DNA from 3 places in the Ensifer meliloti genome. Region 3 is predicted to be linked to each of the others. Evidence: riboswitches for the same ligand, from Rfam matches in the RefSeq annotation. Region 3 holds a riboswitch; each other region holds the start of a gene.

What was found. Region 3 has a riboswitch for thiamine pyrophosphate ahead of thiB (thiamine ABC transporter substrate binding subunit). Riboswitches for the same ligand answer to the same signal wherever they lie in the genome.
Region 1: another riboswitch for thiamine pyrophosphate. It lies ahead of thiD (bifunctional hydroxymethylpyrimidine kinase/phosphomethylpyrimidine kinase); the one in region 3 lies ahead of thiB (thiamine ABC transporter substrate binding subunit).
Region 2: another riboswitch for thiamine pyrophosphate. It lies ahead of thiC (phosphomethylpyrimidine synthase ThiC); the one in region 3 lies ahead of thiB (thiamine ABC transporter substrate binding subunit).

What each region holds. Positions count from the first base shown of each region.
Region 1 covers NZ_CP120364.1:384,444-387,712, forward strand. The annotation lists gene exoP (succinoglycan biosynthesis transport protein ExoP) at 1-333, shown strand, start outside; gene PZL22_RS01670 (hypothetical protein) at 376-624, opposite strand; gene thiD (bifunctional hydroxymethylpyrimidine kinase/phosphomethylpyrimidine kinase) at 685-1,485, opposite strand; TPP riboswitch at 1,614-1,716, opposite strand; gene PZL22_RS01680 (peroxiredoxin) at 1,930-2,589, shown strand; partial or broken gene PZL22_RS01685 (serine hydrolase domain-containing protein) at 2,709-3,269, opposite strand, start outside.
Region 2 covers NZ_CP120364.1:799,798-803,066, forward strand. The annotation lists gene PZL22_RS03635 (aq_1923 C-terminal domain) at 1-1,506, opposite strand, end outside; TPP riboswitch at 1,712-1,823, shown strand; gene thiC (phosphomethylpyrimidine synthase ThiC) at 1,922-3,269, shown strand, end outside.
Region 3 covers NZ_CP120365.1:2,187,128-2,190,396, forward strand. The annotation lists gene PZL22_RS17595 (ABC-F family ATP-binding cassette domain-containing protein) at 1-585, opposite strand, end outside; gene PZL22_RS17600 (thiamine diphosphokinase) at 590-1,240, opposite strand; gene PZL22_RS17605 (GNAT family N-acetyltransferase) at 1,318-1,803, opposite strand; TPP riboswitch at 1,937-2,050, shown strand; gene thiB (thiamine ABC transporter substrate binding subunit) at 2,099-3,127, shown strand; gene thiP (thiamine/thiamine pyrophosphate ABC transporter permease ThiP) at 3,135-3,269, shown strand, end outside.

The DNA of each region.
Region 1 (3,269 bases), on a different replicon from region 3:
ATGGCGAACCTTATCGAGAACGCCCGCAACGCCTTCGATTATGTCGTCGTCGATCTTGCCGCACTCGCCCCTGTCGTCGACGCCAAGGCCTTCGCGCCGCTGGCCGACGGCATTCTCTTCGTGGTCGAATGGGGAAGGACGCCTTCGCGGCTCGTACGCGATCTGCTCCACTCGGAACCGTTGATCAACTCGAAGGTGCTGGGCGTCATCCTCAACAAGACGGACATGAACGAGCTCGGCAAATACAGCGACTTCGACGGGGCGGAGAAATATCGCCATCGCTACGGCAAATATTACGTCGAGAATACGATCACGGAAAACACCGCCGCTTGAGGCGACCGCGGCCGCGCCACTTGTGTGCGCGGCCTTTCGCCGTCAGACCCTGCGGCGATCGACGATCCAAGCGGCTGCCATTAACGCAATGACCGCCGTAAGGGCAATCAGTGCCAGCGCGTAGAAGAGCGAATATTCGACCAGCGACGGCAGGATCGAAAGAGCACGCCGCGCCCTGCTTGGCGACCGCCGCCAATCCGGCAGGTCGTCACGGTTGAAAGCCTCCAGCCGGCGGGTAAGAAAGTGCATATCGCGAAAACCGATTGCCAATCGAAGCCATGGAGCGGTCATGCTGCTGAACAACCGTGGCGATAGCGAGGCACTTCAGCGCCCCGAGCCGTCACCCGGCAGTCAATCTTTCCACCATCGGTGGAAGTGATGAACCGGACCGCGCCCCTGACCTATCTCCAGGCTGTCGGCTGCTGAGATTGCGGCATGCAGATACGCCTTGGCTGCGCTCGCCGCTTCGATCAGCGGCACGCCTTTCGCAAGGCCGGCGGCAATGGCTGCCGAAAGCGTGCAGCCGGTGCCGTGGTCGTTGCGCGTCTCGATCCGCCCGGCGGGAAGGCGGACAAGAGTGTCGCCGTCGAAGAAGAGGTCTGTGGCCTCCTGGCCCTTCAGGTGCCCGCCCTTGACCAGAACCGCATGTGCGCCCGTCCGCATGATCGCTTCCGCCTGGCGCGCCATCTCCGCCTTGTCCCCGGCGATTGCGCGCCCGGTCATGAGCGCGGCCTCGGCAAGATTGGGCGTGACGACGAGCGCCAGCGGCAACAGTTCTTCGATGAGCGCGGCAACGGCATCCGGACGAAGCAGCGCATCGCCGGAGGTAGCCACCATGACGGGATCCACGACGGCCAGTTTCCCGAACCGGCGCAATCCATCAGCAATGGCGGCGATCGTTTCCCGACGCGAGACCATGCCGATCTTGACGGCCTTCACGTCGAGGTCGGAGAAGACGGCGTCCATCTGCGCCGACACGATTTCAGCGGAAACATCCTCGACGGCCGTCACACCCCTGGTGTTCTGGGCCGTGATCGCAGTGATGACGCTGGCGCCGTAAACGCCGAGCGCTGAAAACGTCTTGAGGTCCGCTTGAATGCCGGCGCCGCCGCCCGAGTCCGAGCCGGCGATGCTGAGCGCGATCGCCGTCATGCGCAGTCCTCCTTCGCACGAGGGCAGATGATGCTTGCGAGTGGTACGGCAATGGACGTCATCGATCGATCTCCAGACGGAACATCACGGAGATCCAGGAAAAGGCGATGAAAAGGCGAACTTGCCGCTGGCGGCCTTCTTTCCGTTCCTACGCCGGCATGACCCGGATCAGGTTCAAGGGTCCGGCTCAACGCCATCTCAGCACCGTCTAGTGCTCCCCTCGGAATGCGCTATCTATGCGGCTGTAGCAGACCGATGTCAACGCGCCCGCGCAAAGGCTTGTAAGACCTATCTTTTAGGCCAGCCGGCAAAAATATACCCGCAGATTGGCAAGCTATGATGCAGTCATTCCTTCTGCCGCCGTCAATCGCTCGTTTCCTCCTCGAAAACGGCGGAGATTGCGTTATTCTTAGCGAAATTTCGTCGTACAGGAGGGAACACGCCATGAGTCTGCGCATCAACGATACCGCCCCTGATTTCACCGCCGAGACAACGCAGGGCACGATCAATTTCCATGAATGGATCGGCGACGGCTGGGCTGTCCTCTTCTCCCATCCGAAGAACTTCACCCCCGTCTGCACGACGGAACTCGGCGCCATGGCGGGGATCGAGCCGGAGTTCCGCAAACGCGGGGTCAAGATCATCGGCATCTCGGTCGATCCGGTCGAGAGCCACTCCAAGTGGAAGAACGACATCAAGGTCGCGACCGGCTTCGAGGTCGACTACCCGCTGATCGGCGACCGCGATCTGAAGGTGGCAAAGCTTTACGACATGCTGCCGGCCGGCGCCGGAGAGACGTCCGAAGGCCGCACCCCGGCTGACAATGCCACGGTGCGCTCGGTCTACGTCATCGGCCCCGACAAGAAGATCAAGCTGATCCTCACCTATCCTATGACCACCGGCCGCAACTTCAACGAGATACTGCGCGCCATCGACTCGATCCAGCTCACTGCCAAGCATCAGGTGGCAACGCCCGCCAACTGGCAGCAGGGCGAGGACGTCATCATCACGGCCGCCGTCTCCAACGAGGACGCCGTGCAGCGTTTCGGCTCTTTCGACACCGTGCTTCCCTATCTCCGGAAGACGAAGCAGCCAACGGCATAGCAAAACCCGCTGGCCAACAGTCAGTCGTAAGGGCGCGTCAATTCATCAAGGGTTGACGCACCCTTACCGCTTCTTCCTAACATTCTTGTTTAATACCCACAGGGCAGAACCATCCTGCCTCAATCCGCTTTGGCGGTGGAGATGATCTCCGCCAGAACCCCGTGCAGGGCGTCGCGATAGCCGTTGCGTGCCGAGGGGCCGCTTTCATCCGACGTCATGACCACCGTCAGGTTCAGGGACGGCACTATGTAGAGCATCTGGCCGCCATAGCCCCAAGCGTAATACACATCCTCGTCGCCGATCCGGCGCGTGAACCAGCCATATCCATAGCCGTCGCCGGTAAAACGGGAGGCGGTGCGCGGCTGCCAGGAAAGATCGACCCAATCGGCCGGGACGACCTGCCGTCCGTCCGCGGTGCGGCCGCGATTGCGATAGAGCTCGCCGAAGGCAAGCAGCGACCGCGCGCTCATCGCCATCTGGTTGCCGCCGAGATAGATGCCCTGGGGATCCCGCTCCCAGGCACCGATCCGGAAACCCTCGACCGGATCGAGCCATTCGCGCGCAAGCGCCAGTGTCGGCTTGCCGCCGACCTTGGTCAGTATTGCCGAGAGCAGATGGGTCGAGGCGGTCGAATAAAGCATCCGCCCTCCGGGCTCGTCGTCGAATGGCTGTGCCAGTGC
Region 2 (3,269 bases), on a different replicon from region 3:
CTCATTGAAACCGAGGTTGCGAAGCTGCGCGAACGGCTCGTCGTGCATATGCTCCGGGATCGGCAGGGTCAGATCCTGATATCTGATGCGGATGTCGGTCGGAATGCCGTTGCGGGGCTTCGTGAGCGCCAACTCGTAATCCTTGAGCGAGAAGCGGACGCGCCTCGGCACCGAATCCTGTGCGTCGCTCTCAGCGCCTTCGGTTTCTGTATCGGGCAGATCGGCATCCAGACCCGCCAGCCGGACCGTACCGAATTCCGGCAACAGTGTCGTAAAGGGAAAATTCTCGCGCTGCCGCTCGTCGAGCGCGACCATCCTCTGCAGACCCTCCAAGGTCGAATTCCAGGAAAATCCCGAAATGCTCGCTTCGGAGACCTTGATGTAGTCCGCGCCCTCTCCCATCGAGAGGCCATTCAGCGTGCCGTCAAGCTTCCGTCCATCGACCTCAAGGGCGAGGCGGTCTATCGAAACCTTGATCCTCTCGCCTTCGTCACCGTCCTTCATCGGCGCGTCGATCGTAAGGCCGAGCATTTCCATGTCGGCCTTCCTCGTCATGTCGATAATCGACAAGACCCGATTGAAATAGGCTTGGCGTTCCGCCGGCGGCAATTGATCCGGCGCCGAGACCGATTTCAGCTTTTCGAGCGTCTCGACCAGCGGCTCGGCCGGCATTCGCATGCTGAAGCCGCTGCTGCGAACCTCGTCATAGCCGAAGCTCGCCTCGCCATCCGAGAAGGCGATGTCCTTTACCGAAATCGGCCCATAGACAGGCTTTGCCTCGTTGTCGTCCGGGCCGGCTTTTTCGGTATAGAGCCGCGCCAGATAGGCGGCATCGATATCCTGCGCCGTCACGGCTCCGATGGAACCCGCCACCCTATTCTTCCTGCCGCCCTCTCCCCCCGAACGGTCCACGCCGACTTCGAAGCTGCCGCCGCTCGCCGAATAGCGGGCGATACGCCCATCGGCGATGCCTTCCGAGACCACGTTCCTGTAGATCAGCTTCTGCTCGGTCCCGGCAACGATCTGCGCGAAGACGATCTCCGGGGCGGAGATACGCCTTGCCGTGAAAAGTTCTACTCGCTTGGAGATCGAGAGTTCGCTCTTCCCGCCGAACATCTGCTCCAAGGTGCCGCGATCAAAATCTGCTTCTTCGACGACCGCGCGCGGGACAGAGACCGTGCCGAAAGCAGTCTTGAGTTCAAGGCCGCTTACTTCGAGCATGCCCTGGAGGAAAAAGATACTGGGCCGGCCGTCAACCGCGGCGATACGAACGTCCGACCCGTCCTTCAGCGGCAAGGCCACGTCGCGCAGATGAATTCGCCCAAGGAAATCCGCTTCGACGCTGCCCGCCTTGCCACCGCGCTCGGCGATCATCCTGCTCACGCGATTTTCTACGATGGTCTTGTAGCCGGCCATGCCGGCGGCCGTGATTGCTATCACCGCAACTGCGGCCCAAAGCGCCTTGCGTCTCTTTTTTCTTCTTGTCCCTGCCTCAGCTTGCCCCACGACAATCGTCCTTCCGCTACCTGCTTCACCGCGCCCCATTCGTGACGGGTGATTAGATGCAAGGAGCTGCATTTGCAAGCATGGCGGGAGGACAATCCAGAGCAGATAACTGACGCGCCCGACATCCTCGCCCGGGACCGGACCGCGCCGGAGGCGGCCATTCAAAAACCATCTTGACGCCGCGCCGATAACCGTTCCTAATTGCGCCATTCACCAGGGGGGTCCCGGCAAGGGGCTGAGATACTGCTAGAGCGCGCAGTGACCCGTTGAACCTGATCCAGTTCATACTGGCGTAGGGACGGTGCAGACGTGCGACAGCCGGGATTCCGTGTACCCGCGATCCGTCGGCCAAACGTCTTTTCATCCTTCCGGCTTCAGAACTGGGTCTCCAACGCGAAAACTTTGGAGCCTCAAGATGAATCTAGTCAAACCTCTCGCCGCGGCGCCCTCGGTCACCCAGGGACCGCTTCCCGCGTCCCGCAAGGTCTACAAGCCGGGCGATATCCATCCCGACATCCGCGTGCCGATGCGCGAGATCGCGCTCCATCCGACCTCCGGCGAGCCGCCGGTCACCGTTTACGACTCCTCCGGTCCCTACACGGTCGAAAACGCCGATATCCGCATCGACGCGGGCCTGCCACGCCTTCGCAGCGACTGGGTTCTCAAGCGCGGCGATGTCGAAAGCTACGACGGCCGTGCAGTGAAGGCCGAGGACAACGGCTTTGCGACCGGCGAAAGGCTGACGCCGGAATTCCCGGTTCGCAATCGGCCGCTCAGGGCCAAGCCGGGAAAAGCGGTGACCCAGCTCGCCTATGCCCGCGCCGGCATCGTCACGCCGGAGATGGAGTTCATCGCCATTCGCGAAAACCTCGGCCGGAAGGCCGCGAAGGAGGCGCTCGCCCGAGACGGCGAAAGTTTCGGTGCATCGGTCCCCGACTTCGTGACGCCGGAATTCGTCCGCCAGGAGGTGGCCGCCGGCCGGGCGATCATTCCGGCCAACATCAACCATCCGGAAGCCGAGCCGATGATCATCGGCCGCAACTTTCTGGTGAAGATCAACGCGAATATCGGCAATTCCGCCGTCACCTCCTCGATGGCCGAAGAGGTGGAGAAGATGGTCTGGGCGACGCGCTGGGGCGCCGATACGGTCATGGACCTTTCCACCGGCCGCAACATTCACAACATCCGCGAATGGATCATCCGCAATTCGCCGGTACCGATCGGCACGGTACCGCTCTACCAGGCGCTGGAAAAGGTAAACGGCATCGCCGAAGACCTTTCCTGGGAGGTCTTCCGCGACACGCTGATCGAGCAGGCGGAACAGGGCGTCGACTATTTCACCATCCATGCCGGCGTCAGGCTTCACTATATTCCGCTCACCGTGGATCGCGTCACCGGCATCGTCTCGCGCGGCGGGTCGATCATGGCAAAATGGTGCCTGCATCACCATCGCGAAAGCTTCCTCTACGAGCATTTCGAGGATATCTGCGACATCTGCCGCGCCTATGACGTCTCCTTCTCGCTCGGCGACGGCCTGCGTCCCGGCTCGATCGCCGACGCCAACGACAGGGCCCAGTTCGCCGAGCTCGAAACGCTCGGCGAACTGACGAAGATCGCCTGGGCCAAGGATTGCCAGGTGATGATCGAAGGGCCGGGCCATGTGCCTATGCACAAGATCAAGGAGAACATGGACAAGCAGCTCGCCGTCTGCGGCGAAGCGCCCTTCTATACGCTCGGGCCGCTCACCACCGATATCGCGCCCG
Region 3 (3,269 bases):
GCGCGATTGGCCGCGGTCCAGCCAGACGGTCGCCGTCGACACCTTTTCGAGGAAGCGCCGGTCGTGCGAAATCAGCACCAGCGCCGAACGGCTGCGGACGAGCTCGTCTTCCAGCCACTCGATCGTCGGCAGATCGAGATGGTTCGTCGGTTCGTCGAGAAGCAGAATGTCGGGTTCCGGCGCAAGCACACGGGCAAGGGCGGCACGACGCGCCTCGCCGCCGGAAAGGCGCGTCGGCTCTTCCTCCCCGGTCAGCCCCAGATGCTGCAGCAGGTAGGCGACCCGGTAGGGATCGTCGCCTGGTCCGAGGCCGGCTTCCGCATAGGCCTGGACCGTATCGAAGCCGTCGAAATCGGGCGCCTGGTGGAGATAGCGTATGGTCACCGATGGATGCCTGAAGATCTCGCCCGACGGGGGTTCTACAAGCCCGGCGGCGATCTTCATCAGCGTCGATTTGCCCGAACCATTGCGGCCGACGAGGCAGATGCGATCGCCCGGCTCGACCTGCAGGCCCGCACCCGCGAGCAGCGGCGTGCCGCCGAAGGTCAGTAGAATGTCGTCAAGCTTCAGGATGGGAGGTGCCAAGGCATCAGGCTCCGGAAAGATCATAGGGCCGGGCGAGAATGACGGCCCGGCCGGATTTCAGGGTGAAGCGGACCGTGCCATCCGCGATGTTCGAAATGGTGCGCGACGAGCCGAAGGGCAGATGAAAATCCTTCAGCGGGTAGCGCACGTTCTCGATCGAGAGACCGTCAAGGTCCGCAAAGCCGAGGATCGAGAAGAGGCTGCCTTTCGGCAACTCGATCTCCTGCGAGCCGGGCAGCAGCGGATAGGCCTCCTCCTCGCCGGAGGTCATCATCACCGCAACGCCGCTCTCGGCAAGTGCGACGGTGCCGAGGAGGTGCAGGAAAGCGTGATCGCTGCGCGCGCCGCCGAGTCCGCCCGCGAAGACGAGCGAGGTCGCGCCACGCTCGAGGGCCGCCTCGACGGCGATCTCCCCGTCGGTCGCGTTCTTGGCAGCCGGATGGCGTTCACGCGGGACGCCGGCGAACTCGGCCAGAAGCGCCTCGTCCGTGGAATCGAAGTCGCCGACCCAGAGATCGGGAACGACCCCGAGCGTCCTTGCATGGCGCATGCCGCCGTCGGCGGCGACGAAGCGGCTGCCTTCGAGCTGTCGAGCGAGCCGGTCTGTCGGCGTCAGCGCGCCGCCGAGCAGGATGGTGAAGGGTGATCGGATCATGGCAGAAGCCCATAGCGCAAAGCAGCGGCGAAGGAAAAGGGCTCCGGCTGCTGTTTTGCGAACGCATGCTGCGCGGATCAGGTTCCGGACGCCGGATCCCCGGGGAAAAGCATGCCGTCATAGATGCCGGGCGTCGATCCGGCGATCTCCACCGCACCGACCGCGCGGGCATAGAAATCGGCGGGGCCGACGCCGCCGATGATCGCATAGGCATAGCCGGCGGCGCGCATGGACAGCAGGCTTTCGACGAGCAGGGCCTCGCCGATGCCCTTGCCGCGCATGGCCGCGTCCACTCCGGTCGGACCGAAGAAGCCGAGCGCGGTTACGTCATGGCATGCGAAGCCCACGATCCGGTCCCGATGGTGAGCGATGTGGATGCGCGCCGGCGTCGAGGAGAAGGCGGTTTCGGCCTCGCCGGCCCACCCGGCCCCGAAGCGCTCCTCGATCCAGGGAATGACGAGCCGCCGCTCGGCCGCAAGCGCCCGCCGGATGCGGACGTCGGGGTCGAGACGCGATGGACGGCCCTCGGGCAAGGCATAGAGGCGGACGAGCATGTCTGGCATGGAATTGTCTCCGCTTTCGGCGAACAAACGGCGCCGGCAATTGTTTGACTTTTAATAGCGCGCCCGGCGCGGACGGCAAACGTCCCTGCTGAAACTCAGCTTGCCTAAGCCGTCGCCGGAAGCTAAATCTTCTGCTGCTCTAACGGGGTGCCCTGGCCGGCTTTGCGACCATGGCTGAGAGGCTTCGAGCCAACCCGCGGAACCTGATCCGGCTCATACCGGCGGAGGGATTAGAAGCGATCGGACCGATACGCGCTTTTCCCATTGCAGCAACAACAAAGGGAGAGGTGCCAGAATGTCCAGTTCACTCCATCGAAAAATCCTTGGCCGGCTTGCGATCGCCGCCGCTTCGATCGCGGCATTTTCCGTGAGCGCGGCGGCCGCGGAAAAAACGCTGACGGTCTATACCTATGAGAGCTTCATCACCGAATGGGGGCCGGGCGCCAAGGTGGCGGAAGCGTTCGAGAAGACCTGTGACTGCAAGGTCGACTATGTAGGGGTCGCCGACGGGGTCGAACTCCTGACGCGGCTGAAGCTCGAAGGTCAGGGTTCCAAGGCCGACATCGTACTCGGCCTCGACACCAATCTGGTGGCGGAGGCGAAGGCGACCGGCTTCTTCGCACCGCACGGCGCCGATACCGCTTCCGTCAAGGTTCCGGGCGGCTTCTCCGACGACACCTTCATACCCTATGACTACGGCCATTTCGCCGTTGTCTACGACACAGAGGCACTGAAGGACCCACCGAAGAGCCTCAAGGAACTGGTCGAGGGCGATCCGTCGCAGAAGATCGTCATCGAGGACCCGCGGACCTCAACCCCCGGCCTCGGCCTCCTGCTCTGGGTGAAGTCGGTCTATGGCGACAAGGCCGGAGAGGCCTGGGCGAAGCTCAAGGACCGCGTGCTGACGGTCACGCCGGGCTGGTCGGAAGCCTATGGTCTCTTCACAAAGGGCGAGGCGCCGATGGTTCTCTCCTACACCACCTCGCCTGCCTATCACATGGTCGCGGAGAACACCGAGCGCTACCAGGCGGCCCCCTTCGCCGAAGGCCACTATATCCAGATCGAAGTCGCCGCATTGACGAAGAACGCAAAGGACCCGGAACTCGCCCGGAACTTCCTGACCTTCATGATCGGTCCGGAATTCCAGTCGATCATCCCGACGACCAACTGGATGATGCCGGTGACGGCGACCAAGGAACCGCTGCCGGAAGCCTTCGGCAAGCTCGTCGACCCGCAAAAGACGTTCCTCATTCCCTCCGGGGAGGTCGCCGCCAGCCGCAAGGCCTGGATCGACGAATGGCTGGCCGCCATGAGCCGGAACTGAGGCCGGATTGTCCGGCACAAAGGAAAGCAGAATGACAATCGCCGCCGGGGCCTTCGCCCTCGGCGGCATCCTGCTTTTCGTCGGCCTCGCCGGCGCGGCACTGCTTGGACAGTCGGCCGGCAGCGCCGGCGGTGGTCCGCTT